Regions from separate parts of the Pectobacterium sp. PL64 genome, predicted to be linked through region 2. Evidence: predicted binding sites of a transcription regulator. Region 2 holds the regulator's gene; the other holds the start of a gene.
The links. The regulator PurR, encoded in region 2, represses purine synthesis genes. The targets are predictions, from matches to a motif close to CANGCAAACGTTTGCNTG.
Positions count from the first base shown of each region.

Region 1: pyrD (quinone-dependent dihydroorotate dehydrogenase) is a predicted target of PurR. The motif match lies at 5,800-5,817, and genes of this name have one in related genera.

Region 1 covers NZ_CP092070.1:1,612,558-1,619,932, reverse strand. The annotation lists gene HP572_RS06975 (ABC transporter ATP-binding protein) at 1-318, opposite strand, end outside; partial or broken gene rlmKL (bifunctional 23S rRNA (guanine(2069)-N(7))-methyltransferase RlmK/23S rRNA (guanine(2445)-N(2))-methyltransferase RlmL) at 322-2,440, opposite strand; gene HP572_RS06965 (YcbX family protein) at 2,551-3,654, shown strand; gene HP572_RS06960 (cell division protein ZapC) at 3,727-4,314, opposite strand; gene pyrD (quinone-dependent dihydroorotate dehydrogenase) at 4,516-5,526, opposite strand; gene pepN (aminopeptidase N) at 5,896-7,375, opposite strand, start outside.
Region 2 covers NZ_CP092070.1:2,335,770-2,343,144, forward strand. The annotation lists gene slyA (transcriptional regulator SlyA) at 1-77, opposite strand, end outside; gene HP572_RS10300 (DUF1289 domain-containing protein) at 306-545, opposite strand; gene gloA (lactoylglutathione lyase) at 835-1,242, shown strand; gene rnt (ribonuclease T) at 1,391-2,062, shown strand; gene HP572_RS10315 (Grx4 family monothiol glutaredoxin) at 2,163-2,513, opposite strand; gene HP572_RS10320 (C40 family peptidase) at 2,855-3,706, shown strand; gene HP572_RS10325 (YnhF family membrane protein) at 3,817-3,906, opposite strand; gene purR (HTH-type transcriptional repressor PurR) at 4,294-5,319, shown strand; gene cfa (cyclopropane fatty acyl phospholipid synthase) at 5,521-6,672, shown strand; gene HP572_RS10340 (riboflavin synthase) at 6,769-7,375, opposite strand, start outside.

The DNA of each region.
Region 1 (7,375 bases), 720 kb from region 2:
ACGTAGCATGGCGTGGTAGTTTTTCAGGTGATCCGCCTGTGCGGCGACCCCTTCAGCGACAAAATCAAAGACGCTACCGGCAACATCCCGCGGGGGATCCTGTTGCAGGCGCGCGACAATCAGATCCTGTTCATAGGTGATACGACCATCATCCAACGGAACCTCTTTGGCCAGAATTTTCAACAGTGTCGATTTTCCGGCACCGTTGCGACCAACCAGACAAACGCGTTCATTCTCTTCGATATGGAGTTCGGTGTTATCCAACAGCGGCGCATCGCTGAACGACAGCCACGCACCTGAAACACTGATTAAAGACATCGGTTACTTTTCCTCACCGGCATGCGTTAGCAGCCAGCAGTTATGAATTTGACGATTACGGGCAAAATCCTGCGATTGGGTCTGCGCGGTAATTTCTTTGGCGTTCAGCCCCAGTGCGGTCAGGCCAGCGGTATCCATCTGGAAGCCGCGTTTATTATTCGAGAACATGATGGTGCCGCCACGGCGCAACAGACGTTTGAGATCTTTCATCAGCGCCAAAATGATCGCGCTGGACATCAAACGACTCTTCCATACGTTTTGAGTTGGAGAAGGTCGGCGGGTCAATGAAGATCACATCAAACTGTTCATTGCAGTTATGTAACCATGACAGGCAATCCGCCTGAATCAGGCGATGCTGACGCCCGGTCAGGCCATTCACCCGCAGGTTTTTTTCTGCCCATTCCAGATAGGTGCGTGACATATCAACGGTGGTCGTTGAGCGTGCACCGCCCAATCCCGCGTGCACACTCGCCGTGCCGGTGTAGGCAAACAGGTTGAGAAAATCTTTGCCACGGCTCATCTCACCCAGCATTTTGCGGGCAATACGGTGGTCGAGGAATAGGCCGGTATCGAGGTAGTCGGTCAGGTTGACCCACAGCTTGGCACCAAACTCTTCCATCAGCAGGAAGTCGCCTTTCTGCGCCAGTTTCTCGTACTGATTTTTCCCTTTCTGACGTTCGCGCGTTTTCAGCACCAAACGGTTCGACGGTAATTCCAGCACGCTCAGCGTCGCGTTGATCACATCAAACAGGCGCTGACGGGCTTTTTGCGCATCAATGGTTTTCGGTGGCGCATACTCTTGTACGACGACCCAACTGCCGTAGCGGTCAACCGCCACATTATATTCAGGCAGATCGGCATCGTAGAGGCGATAGCACTCAATCCCCTGCTGCTTCGCCCACTTCTCCAGCTTGCGCAGGTTCTTACGCAGACGGTTGGCAAAGTCTTCCGCGATTTGTCCCGCAGATTCCCCCTGCGTTTCCGCCAGTTGGTAGTTCTTCTGTACGCAGTCCAGCGGACCGTTTTTCGCCTTGAATTGGCGTTCAGCACGCAGTTGCAGACAGCTCAGCAGCTCCGGCGATGCGCTGAACAGCGAGAGCTGCCAGCCACCAAAGTCGCTTTTCATCTTACGACCCAGCATATTATGCAGGGCGATCAGCGCGGGTTCACTTTCCAGACGCTCACCGTAAGGCGGGTTGCTGACAACCGTACCTTTCGGACCTTCCGGCAATGGATTTTTTAGCTGTGCGGCATCCCTCACGTCGAAAGAAATCAGTTCGGCAACGCCTGCGCGACGCGCATTAGCTTTGGCGATCTCGATCACTCGACGATCGTTATCCGATCCGAAAAAGCGGGATGTCGTTGCCTGCAACCCCTGACGGGCGCGCTGCTGCGCTTCCGACGTCACTTCTCGCCACAGTTCGGTATCGTGTTTTAACCAGGCGTTAAATCCCCAGTGCGTACGATGTAAACCGGGCGCGCGATCGGACGCGATCATCGCCGCTTCGATCAGCAGCGTACCGGAACCACACATCGGATCGACCAGCGGCGTGCCATTCTGCCAGCCGGAGCGTAAAACAATCGCCGCCGCCAGATTCTCTTTTAGCGGTGCCAGCCCAGCCAGATCGCGGTAACCACGCTGATGTAAGCCGTCGCCGCTTAAATCCAGCGACACGCTGGCCATATCACGCTGTAAAAAGACGTTAACGCGAATATCCGGCTGCTGTTTCGCTACGTCTGGACGCTGCCCGGTTTTGCGTGTGAAGCTATCCACAATCGCATCTTTAACTTTTAATGCGCCGTACTGGCTGTTGCGGATATCTTCATTGGTACCGGTAAAATGCACGGCAAAGGTTTTATCGATGCTGAAGATCGTTGACCAGTCAATCGCCTGCACGCCCAGATATAAATCCAGATCGCTGTGTACCTTGAATTCATTCAGCGGCAGCAGAATGCGCGATGCCAGACGGCTCCACAGCAGGCTCTGGTACAGCAGGCGATTGTCACCCTCAAAATGGACACCGCCCTGCACAACCGCACAGGACTGCGCACCCAATGATTCGAGTTCGCTTTTTAATAACTCTTCCAATCCCCGCGCCGTACTGGCAAACAAAGCATTCATGTCGTCACTATCACCAAAAAATAGATTCATAAAAGAAATTGAGGCGCATTATAGCTAATCCGAGACGCTTGTCATAAAGTTGCCGTTTTAGTTTGGCAAGGAACAGGTCAGTGATTGGCGTAACGCGGCTTTATATTCATCCGGTAAAATCGATGCGGGGGTTACAGCTGTCCCACGCGATGGCGTCTGTCAGCGGTTTGGCGAACGATCGTGCCTTCATGATTACCGAATCGGATGGCACATTTATTACTGCTCGCCAGTATCCGCAGATGGTGTTATTTACCCCCGCCTTGTTACCCGATGGACTGTTTATTGCCGCGCCAGATGGTCAAACGGCCACGATACGTTTTGCCGACTTCACCGAGGCACCTCAACCGACAGAAGTCTGGGGAACGCACTTTACGGCGCTCGTCGCCCCTGAAGCCATCAACCTCTGGTTAAGCCACTATTTTCAGCGTGCCGTACAGCTTCGCTGGGTGGGCAATGAACCATCGCGGCGAGTTAAGCATTATCCTGATGTTCCTCTGGCATTTGCCGATGGCTATCCGTTTCTGTTAATTAATGATGCCTCATTTCAGGCGCTGCGCCAGCGCTGTTCCGCCGGCATTAAAATCGAACAGTTTCGCCCCAATTTGGTCGTAACAGGCGCGGAAGCCTTTGCCGAAGACAGTTGGAAGACCATTCGGATTGGCGAGGTTATTTTTGACGTCGTCAAACCCTGTAGCCGCTGCATTTTCACCACTGTCAGCATCGAACGTGGCCGTAAGCACCCGTCAGGAGAACCGCTGGCCACGCTGCAATCTTTCCGTACTGCCGAGAACGGAGACGTCGATTTTGGACAAAATCTGGTCGCCAGAAATACGGGCATCATTCGCGTGGGCGACACATTGGAAGTGTTAGCGACCAAACCACCGCGTCCTTATGGTTCTGGTCAGGTGGTCGAAAGCCTTGTCGTTCCCGAAAAAAGCGAACAGGCCGTCACCATCCACTATCAGGGAAAAGCGTTACAAGGGAACAATCAGCAGATTTTACTGGAACAGCTGGAGCAACAGGGTATTCGAGTCCCCTATTCTTGTCGGGCAGGATTGTGCGGTTGCTGTAAATTGACGTTAGTCAGCGGAGAGGTTTCCGCACTGAAGCAAAGTGCGATTAAAGGAAACGGCGAAATTCTTACCTGTAGCTGTATTCCGCAGAGTGACCTTCATTTGCAATAAAAAAGCATCTGCAATAGCCGAAGAAAAACCAGCGCGCACGCGGCTTGAAGTATGACGGGTATATGACGAGGTTTAGACGACCTTGGCGTACTCAAATGCCGACGTGCCTTCACCCAACGTGGTTTCCCACTCAGCCCTATTCTGAACGACGGCAGGCATGAGTCTGTCGTGCATGATTTTTATGGCGTCACCCAGACCCATGGTTTTTCCACTTAATGACAGCTGTTCTTGCGCCAGCAAACAGAGGCAGGCTTTATCCCCTGCTTCCGCCACCAGAAAACAGGCCGTTTCATGGGTTTCAGTGAGTTGTACTTGTACAACATCACCCGCCTGCGGCGAATACGTTACGGCATCCGGCTGTTGGATGAAGTGCCAACTTTTTGGCATCAGCGGTTTTAGGAACCGGCTTGCGACCAGCGCATTCAAAACTAATTCGCCCTGGAGGTCACGATGCAGTGCCGCTTTCTGACATTTGTCGTTATAGGTAAAAAATAACGCGGCATCGTCGACACAGAATGCGCATTCATTGAATGCATCCGGCGTTAGCATTTTAGACGGAAAACGAGAACGGAATAACATGCCGTTAGCCAAATCCAACATCAGGCGGTCGTGTTCGGTATCAAAATACCAGCGCCAGTTATCGTCAGGTTTTAGCTTCATATTATTTACCCTTCGCCTTCATAGTAGAAATATCAGAAATGGCTGATTGTGTTTTCTCACATCACAATAATCGTTCATCGTCACAAACATTGCGGCAAGAAGATCAGTCATCCGTTGATAGATTATTTACGCAAACGGATAAAATATAGACTAGCCGGGGGGATAAATAAACCCCCAGCTAAAAATGAAAGGCATTTCGGATTAAATATGTGTAACGATATCTTTAATCAGGCGTGGACCGTGGAAAATAAAGCCTGAATATATCTGTACCAGCGATGCGCCAGCCGCCATTTTTTCGCGTGCGGCGACCAAAGAATCAATTCCGCCAACGCCAATAATCGGTAAACGTCCCGCTAATTCCTGTGACAAACGGCGGATAATTTCCGTGCTGCTTGTCTGCAACGGACGTCCACTTAATCCCCCTGTCTGCCCGCAGTGGTTTAATCCCTGAATCAGTTTTCTGTCGAGCGTCGTATTGGTTGCAATCACGCCGTCGATGTTATGGCGAACCAGGCTGTCGGCAATTTGGATCAATTCTTCTTCAGAAAGATCCGGCGCGATCTTTACCGCCACAGGAACATATTTCTGATGCTTATCTTTTAATTCTGTCTGCTTGTTCTTTATCGCCAGCAAAAGATCGTCCAGCGCTTCACCATATTGCAAGCTGCGTAACCCCGGCGTATTGGGTGACGAAATGTTGATCGCGATATAACCTGCGTGAGGGTAAACCTTATCCATGCAGATCAAATAATCGTCTTTACCTTGCTCAACCGGCGTATCTTTATTCTTGCCGATGTTGATCCCTAATACACCGCCAAAACGTGTTTTCTTTACATTCTCAACCAGATAATCCACGCCTTTATTATTGAAACCCATTCGGTTGATTAATCCTTCCGCTTCCACTACGCGGAATAATCTCGGTTTGTCATTACCGGATTGTGGACGCGGCGTTACCGTCCCCACTTCAATAAAACCAAATCCCATTGCGCCTAACGCATCAATACATTCGCCGTCTTTATCTAATCCCGCCGCCAGACCGAGTGGGTTTTTAAAAGATAATCCCATGCAGGTAACGGGCTTAGTAGGAACGGATTGGCGGACGAGAAATTCAAAAGGCGTGTTGGTAATACGGCGTAATTGTTGGAAGGTCAGCTCATGTGCTCGCTCTGGATCGAGCTGAAACAGGGCTTTTTTGATAACGGGATAGAACATATTGTCTCCTGAGATCCCTATCGCAAAGGTATCTTGCCTACGCTGGAAGTAAGCAATAGTGGATTAGCGCTTGATAATAACGTACGTCACGCTGTGGTAAGGGATAGATCGTAAAGACGCTGCAAGTACATCCCTGTAAGCTCGAGCCGCGCCATCCCTGGCGCGGACGCTTTACTCTTCTATCCCCTACCACCGTTATCATTCCGCAAAAATAATCGTCACAATCTAAGATTGTGAATTCACGGTCGGTGATGGTAATTCCATCTTTGCGGAAAGTAAAACGTTTGCGGAAACGGGGAATCGTGATGCGGGAATTATCGCCACACGCGGCAGGATACCGCGTGTGGCTGTGCTAATCGCGTGGCAGGATTAGTCTTGCAGCGCCTTGCTGATCTTCTCGAACAGATCGCCAGACAAATTTTCCAACGTCTTCAGTTGCTCCAGCGCCTGACGCATTTGCGCCTGACGTTTAGCATCATAGCGTTTCAGACGGATCAACGGTTCGATCACTCGCGCCGCGACCTGCGGATTGCGGGTGTTCAAGTCACTCAGAATCTCCGTCAGGAAGCGATAGCCACTGCCGTCTTCAGCATGGAACGCCGACGGGTTCGAGGCTGCAAACGCCCCCACCAGCGAGCGCAGACGGTTAGGGTTGTTCAGGCTGAATGAACGGTGTTGCAGCAGCTCACGCACGCGGGTCAGCACATCGGCTGCCGGGCTAGTGGCTTGCAGTACAAACCATTTATCCATGACCAAACCATCCTGATGCCAGCGGTTATCAAACTGCGTCAACAGTTCGTCACGCACTGGCAACTGTGCTTCAACCGCCGCCGACAGCGCCGCCAGCGAATCCGTCATGTTATCCGCCTGACGGAACTGCGCTTGTACCAGTTTATCCGCCTGATCGGCATCGTTGAATGCCAGATAATGCAGGCAGACGTTGCGCAGTGCGCGTTTGCCCATATCCGCGTGTTCGATGCGATATTGCGGCGCGTGATTCGCGTGGTATACCGCCAGCCACTCATCTGCCATCTCTTTCGCCATCGTACGCGTCATGCTTTCGCGCACCGCAGCGATCGCCGTCGGATCGATGATGTCAAACAGCTCGGCAATCTCGTTTTCGCTCGGCAATGTCAGAATCTGAGAAGCCAGCATCGGATCCAGTTTTTCATCCAGCAACACGCCACGGAAAGCATCCACAACATGCATCGGCACGGAAAGCGGCTGTTTCTGCTGATAGCGGGAAACGTTCAGACGGATATAGTTAGCCAGCAGGCTCTGTGCTGCATCCCAACGCGAGAACGCATTGCTGGCGTGGCGCATCAGGAATGTCAGCTGTTCATCGCTCCAGGCATAATTCAGTTTTACCGGCGCAGAGAACTCACGTAATAAAGAAGGAATCGGTCGGCAAGGCACCTGATCGAAAATGAACGTCTGTTCAGATTCGGTCACATTAAGCACCGACGCCAACAGTTGGCCATCTTTCTGTAGCGGAATGACCTGCCCTTGTGGATCGTACAGTTCGATATCCAGCGGAATGTGCAGCGGCAGCTTTGGCTGTTTGTCGGCACCGACTGGGGTCATCTGGCTCACGCTCAGCAGATATTGTTGCGTCTGCGGATCGTAATCATCACGCACGGTCAGCACCGGCGTGCCCGACTGGCTATACCAGCGGCGGAACTGCGTGAGATCGACACCGGAAGCATCTTCCATCGCCAGCACAAAGTCATCACAGGTCGCTGCGCTGCCGTCATGACGCTCAAAATACAGACGAATACCGGCCTGGAAGCCTTCTTCACCTAATAAGGTGTGCATCATGCGGATCACTTCCGATCCCTTTTCATAGACC
Region 2 (7,375 bases):
GGTTTTAATCGATGATCGACCAGCGCACGCCATACGCGCACCAGACGGGCTAAATCAGATCCTAATGGCAATTCCATCACCTCTCCTTATTGTTAGCACGCTAAGTTATATCCCTGGATTGCAATCAACTCTGATTTATAAGAATAAAAAATGACTTTATTGTTGTAAAAATAGCTCCATCATGAAATGGATTCTATCAAATAAAAGTCTTTTAAAAATGATCTCAGGCTTATTTTATTCAATCGAACGCTCCTGCGTTGCTTAAACAAAATTTCACGTAAATAGATCATCTAAAGCAAGATAACTTAGAACAACGATGGCTGACGGGACTCTGCTGGTGTATCGGATTTCTCTGAACGCTGTGAGCGTTTCATTCTCTGCCGACACAAACGCAGCACATCCTGTTTCTGCGCATCACTCATTTGGCCCCAACTAAAGCGCTCATTACGACTGCGAAAGCAACCGCGACAATATCCGCCTTCATCCGTCTGACAAATACCACGGCATGGATTAGGGACAACAAAGAGTTCAAGTTGCTCTGGCACAACACCTCCTGCTACAACTCTATTTATTGAAGCCCTGTTCTTTACCGCTGGCAAGCCCAAACGGACAGTCACAATGAAAATAATTAGGTAACCATTGTAATAACTGACGATTTTTTTACACGTCAGGCAGACTAAAATTGCCCCAACGCGCTATTTACCCCTCCTGAGAGTACGTTTTAACACAAACCTCACTATAGTGTCGCATTTTTAGCATCATCCCAACAGCTTGGACTCGGTAGAGCCACAACGCTATACTTCCCTCTTTGTTGCACTTTTTAACGAGGACACTATGCGTTTACTTCACACCATGCTGCGTGTTGGCGATTTACAACGTTCTATCGATTTCTATACCCAAATCCTGGGCATGCGCGTGCTGCGCACCAGCGAGAATACCGAATACAAATATACATTGGCTTTCGTCGGCTATACCGAAGAGAGCGAAGGTGCGGTTATCGAACTGACTTACAACTGGGGCGTCGACAGCTATGATTTGGGCAACGCCTATGGTCATATCGCGCTGGGCGTTGACGATGTTGCCGCAACCTGTGAGCGTATCCGCAAAGCGGGTGGCAATGTAACGCGCGAAGCGGGCCCGGTCAAAGGCGGCACAACCGTGATCGCGTTCATCGAAGATCCAGACGGTTATAAAATCGAATTGATCGAGAACGCCCACGCTGGCAACGGCATCGGTCACTAATCCCCCGCATTCCACAGGTGCTGCACCGGCACCTGTTCTCCCCCCTTCTTCTGCTATCTCCGCCGTTTGAAACCGCAACGGGCATGCTGCATCTCCGGTCAAAATTTGCAATAATGCGCGCTGCGTTTTGCTAACAATTAAGAGAAAAATGGCTGATAAAAGTGATCTGAACGCCCTGAGCGGCCGTTTTCGTGGGTTTTACCCGGTAGTGATAGATGTTGAAACCGCCGGATTTAATGCGAAAACCGATGCCTTGCTGGAAGTTGCGGCGGTAACATTAAAAATGGATCAAGACGGTTGGTTACAGCCAGATGAAACGCTACATTTTCACGTCGAGCCTTTTGAGGGCGCGATTCTGGAGCCCGCCGCACTGGCGTTTAACGGTATTGACCCCACCAATCCGCTGCGTGGCGCGGTGAGCGAATATGATGCGCTGCATGAAATTTTTAAAGTCGTGCGTAAAGGCATTAAAGATCAGGGCTGCAACCGCGCGATTATCGTGGCGCATAATGCCACCTTCGATCATAGCTTTATGGCCGCGGCAGCCGAGCGCTGTAGCCTAAAACGTAATCCCTTCCACCCTTTTGCCACTTTCGATACTGCAGCACTTAGCGGGCTGGTGTTAGGCCAAACGGTTCTTGCTAAAGCCTGTATTACCGCCGGTATTGCGTTTGATTCCAGCCAGGCGCACTCCGCGCTGTATGACACCAACCAGACGGCATTGCTGTTCTGTGAGTTGGTTAACCGCTGGAAACGTCTGGGCGGATGGCCGATTGCACTGGAAGAGAATTCGCTGGAAGACGCGTCAGCCGAAGACTGAAAAGGCTGAGATCAAAAAACGGGTGTCGTAAGGCACCCGTTGGAAGGATTTACTCGCATCGTAACAACATTTGATCTCGTCATTACGTCAGGCGAAAGCATTATTCTTGATCGGCCTGCTGCGCTTTGTATTTGTCTGCAGTCTCTTTGATCAGCGGTTGCAGTTCACCGCGCTGAAACATTTCAACCACGATATCACAGCCGCCAATCAGCTCACCATCAACCCACAGCTGTGGGAATGTCGGCCAGTTCGCGTATTTCGGCAGCTCAGCACGAATGTCTGGGTTCTGCAAAATATCAACATACGCAAAACGTTCGCCACAGGCAGACAACGCCTGAACCGTCTGTGCGGAAAAGCCGCAGCTTGGCAATTTCGGGGAGCCTTTCATGTACAGCAGAATCGGGTTTTCAGCAATTTGGCGCTGAATTTTTTCAATTGTCGGTGTCGTCATCTTCTTGCTTCCTTAATTCTATAGGATGGCTAACGTCCAAAACGCTAGCCATGAGCCGCCGTCAGAGATGCTACGACAGCGACATTGACTCAGTGATATTGTACCGATGCCACTAGCCACAAAAAAACGCCATTTTTTGTAGGGTTATTTTTTCCTGAAGGCATTCATCATTGATGAAATCAACGCCAGAAAACGCTGATAAATCAATCGAAAAAATAACTATTAACGTTTTTTCACTATTCTGTATGAATAAAGCGACCGTGCCCACTTTTTTATGACGCCGTTTTCAGGAATACTGTGAGGATTGAGCGAGTTAAGGATTATGTTCGGTCACTGTTATTATGCGCTTATTTATTACTCTTTTTATATTATTTTTCAGTAATCTATCCCTGAACATCGTTCAGGCTGCGCCGCATACCCCGAATTCTGCGCCAAAGAAAAGCGCCGTGGTAGAAACGAATAAGAAAAGCCGCCAAACAAAGGGTAATGCTAAATCACCGACGCCGATCAAAAGCAAAAAACCAGAACCTACCGCCGTCAGCAATAAAACCAAATCCCGCACCGCGAGCAAAGTGACAGAAAAAAAGCCGTCACGGACGCAAAGCAGCACGCCCGCGCTAGTGAAAAAAAATCTTAAAAAGCTGAAGCCTGAAGAAGAGAAACAAACAACCGCACAAGCCAGAGTCAAAACCGGGCTGAAGAAGACTGCACTCAAGGGAAAAGCGGATAAAAATCCAGCGCCGACAGAAAAAGGAATGGCGCTAAGCGCAGCGCATAAAAAACGCTATCAGCATGCCAAAACGACCGCAATGAATAAGTTGATGAGCCAGATTGGTAAACCTTACCACTGGGGCGGCTCCTCTCCCTTTACCGGATTCGACTGTAGCGGGCTGGTCTATTACGCCTACAAAGATGTCGTTAAGATCCAAATTCCACGCACCGCAAACGAAATGTATCACCTGCGTGACGCCGCTCCGATTAAAAAGAGCGAGCTGGAAAGTGGCGATCTGGTCTTCTTCCGCATCAATAATCGTGGCGCAGCCGATCACGTCGGGGTTTATCTGGGTGAAGGGAAATTTATCCAGTCGCCGCGTACAGGCTCAGATATTCGTATCAGCAAGCTGAGTGAAGATTATTGGCAGGAGCACTATGTTGGCGCACGTCGCGTGGTGACGCCGCAGACGATTCGTTAAGAGAAAAGTTGTACGTAGTAAAAAAAGCGATGTGAAGACAAGCGATTCAGACACGTTTTATGTAGCATCAACGTGTCTGAATACCTAACCCGCCCAGAGGCACCGTTTGGTTAGTTCAGCACCGCAATAAAACTAAATGCGATGATCACAGCCAACGAGCCCACCGTTGTCAGCAAAGACATCTTCAGATCTGTATCCATAAATTACTCCTTATTAACGAACAAATTTTATCTGAAAGCTTCATCTGAAAAGCCCCCCCTTCACAGCCGAACCCGTTTAGGTAGTTAAAGCCACAAATAATAGGGTTATTACGATTCTTTCATAATTGTAGCGAAAAATCTCGGACGAATGCATCACTAATAGTATAAATTAGCCCTTTCACTTTCATGATAAATCGGACACAATCCGCTGTTTATGAAAGCGCTGCGTATCAGTCGAAAAACGTCAACCCAGATCCCTTCGGTATAACATTCGGCATTCTCCTTCTGAAATCCTGTTTTTTAGCTTAGAAGAAGAACATTAAACGTAGGCAAACGATTAACAATATACTTACGTCTGTAACAGGTAAGTTCAGGAGTCATTTTTAGATGGCAACGATTAAAGATGTGGCAAAACGTGCTGGCGTTTCCACCACAACCGTATCGCACGTGATCAATAAAACACGTTTCGTCGCCGAAGAGACTAAGGCAGCCGTCAGGGCGGCAATCAAAGAATTGCACTATTCGCCCAGCGCCGTCGCGCGCAGCCTCAAAGTTAATCACACTAAATCTATCGGTTTGCTGGCCACATCCAGCGAAGCCCCCTATTTCGCCGAGATCATTGAAGCCGTTGAAAACAGCTGCTATGCCAAAGGCTACACGCTGGTGCTGTGTAATTCACATAACGACATCGGTAAACAGCGCGCCTATCTTTCCATGCTGGCGCAAAAACGCGTCGACGGCCTGTTGGTGATGTGCGCTGAATACCCACCAGAGCTGCTGTCGATGTTGGAAGATTATCGCAGCATTCCGATGGTCGTGATGGACTGGGGACAGATGCACAGCGATTTTACCGATACGATTATCGATAACGCCTTTGAAGGCGGTTATATGGCAGGTCGCTACCTGATTGAACGCGGCCATCGGGATATCGGTGCCATCCCCGGCACTCAAGAACGCAACACCGGCAGCGGACGCTACCTCGGCTTTTTGAAAGCGTTGAAGGAAGCCGACATCACCGTACGCGACGAATGGGTGGTTCGGGGCGATTTCGAACCGGAATCCGGCTATAAAGCCATGCATCAGATCCTCGCACAGAAACAGCGTCCAACGGCCGTATTCTGCGGCGGTGATATCATGGCAATGGGGGCTATCTGTGCGGCTGACGAGCTGGGTCTGCGCGTGCCGCAGGACATTTCGGTGATCGGTTATGACAACGTGCGCCACGCGCGTTTCTTTACGCCTGCGCTGACCACCATCCACCAGCCAAAAGAGCGTCTGGGACAGTCCGCTTTCGCGATGCTGCTGGATCGTATTACCAGTAAACGGGAAGATGCGCACGTCATTGAAGTGCACCCAACGTTGATTGAACGCCGCTCGGTTGCAGACGGCCCCTACCTCGACTATCGCCGCTAGCCGCAGCCATTCTGTACAGACGATTTTCTTATTCCTGCTGCTTCCCTTCTCTGCTTCAGCCAATTCTCTTGTATGCTGGCTGAAGCAGTTAAAAATTTAATACCGTGTTTCATTTTCTCTGGTGACAGCCGATACCTCGGCTGCGATAAGTGTTGTCCTGGTGTGTTTTACGATACTTTTACATAAAGTTAAGGAGACATGATGGGTTTACCTTATACAGAAGAATGGGATCCTAATACCGCGCCCTGGTTCCACATCGTGCAGGACATGCTGGCCACCGCGGATATCACCATCAACGGCACCCGCCCTTTTGACATCCGCGTGACCAACCCTAATTTCTTTAAGCGTATCCTGTGTGAGGGATCGCTGGGGCTGGGAGAAAGCTACATGGATGAATGGTGGGAGTGTGAACGGCTGGACATGTTTTCCCATCGCGTCCTGCGGGCTGGGCTGGAGGCTAAGTTACCCCGTCGCCTGCACGATCTCACGCGGATCGCGCTCTCCCGCGTCACGAATTTACAATCCCGTCGACGCGCTCAGGTTGTCGGTAAAGCGCATTACGATTTAGGTAACGACCTCTTTACCCTGATGCTGGATCCCTACATGCAATATTCCTGCGCCTATTGGAAACAGGCACAGACGCTGGAACAGGCGCAGGAAGACAAACTCGCCATGATCTGCGAAAAACTCCAGCTAACATCAGGGATGACGCTGCTGGATATCGGCTGCGGCTGGGGCGGACTTGCCGAGTTCGCGGCACGCCACTACGGCGTTTCAGTTTACGGCATCACCATTTCCAGAGAGCAGCAGGTGCTGGCACAGCGACGTTGTCAGGATCTGAACGTCACCATTGAATTACAGGATTATCGCGATCTCGATCGGCAATTCGATCGCGTGGTGTCGGTAGGCATGTTTGAACACGTCGGGCCACGCAACTATGACAACTACTTCCGCGTCGTACGGCGTAATCTAAAACCCGATGGACTGTTTCTGCTACATACCATCGGGGCCAATAAGACCGACCCGCACATCGATCCCTGGATTCATAAATATATATTCCCCAACGGCTGTATTCCCTCCATACAGCATATTGCGCAGGCGAGTGAACCTTACATGGTGATGGAGGACTGGCACAATTTCGGAGCTGATTACGATCGTACATTAATGGCCTGGCACGCTCGCTTTCAGCAGAACTGGCCACCGCTTTCCACACGCTACACGGCCCGCTTCCGCCGGATGTTCAGCTACTATCTTAATTCTTGTGCAGGGGCTTTCAGAGCAAGAGACCTTCAGCTCTGGCAGATCTTGTTCAGTACGGATGGGATCGAAGGTGGATTGCGTGTTGCGCGCTGACAGCCTTGTGTGTTGACAGAAAATTGTGTGCTGACAGAAAAGAGAAGCCGGACGGTAGAAACGCCGTCCGGTTCACCAGAATGTGTAACGTAGGAATTACTCTTCCTTGCCGAGCTCGCTCGCCTGCTTGCTTGCCAACACGCGTTCGACTGTATCAACCACGGCCTGTGTCTGCGGGTCGATTTCGATATTAATGCGATTTCCCAGACGTTTCTGTCCCAGTGTGGTGCGGTTCAGCGTTTCTGGAATTAAATGCACGCAGAAACGTCCACGGGTCACTTCGCCCACCGTCAGGCTGATACCGTCAATCCCCACGAAACCTTTATGCAGCACGTATTTCATCAGTGCTTCATCTGCCAGACGGAACCAAATCTGATGGTTATTCTCTGAAACCTGAATCTTAACTACTTCCGCCGTACACATGATGTGGCCCGACATAACGTGCCCACCGATCTCATCACCGAATTTGGCAGCTCGCTCAATATTGACGACATCGCCTTCATGAATATCGCCCAGATTTGTTAACCGCAGCGTTTCCTTCATGAGATCAAAACTAACACGATCGCCGTCAATGGCGGTTACCGTCAGGCAGCAGCCATTGTGTGCCACCGATGCACCGGGCACGAGCCCTGGCAGCAACTCGGGCGGGAGCTGGACAATGTGCGTGCGAAAGTTGGATTTTTCTTCAATCGACACCACCGGC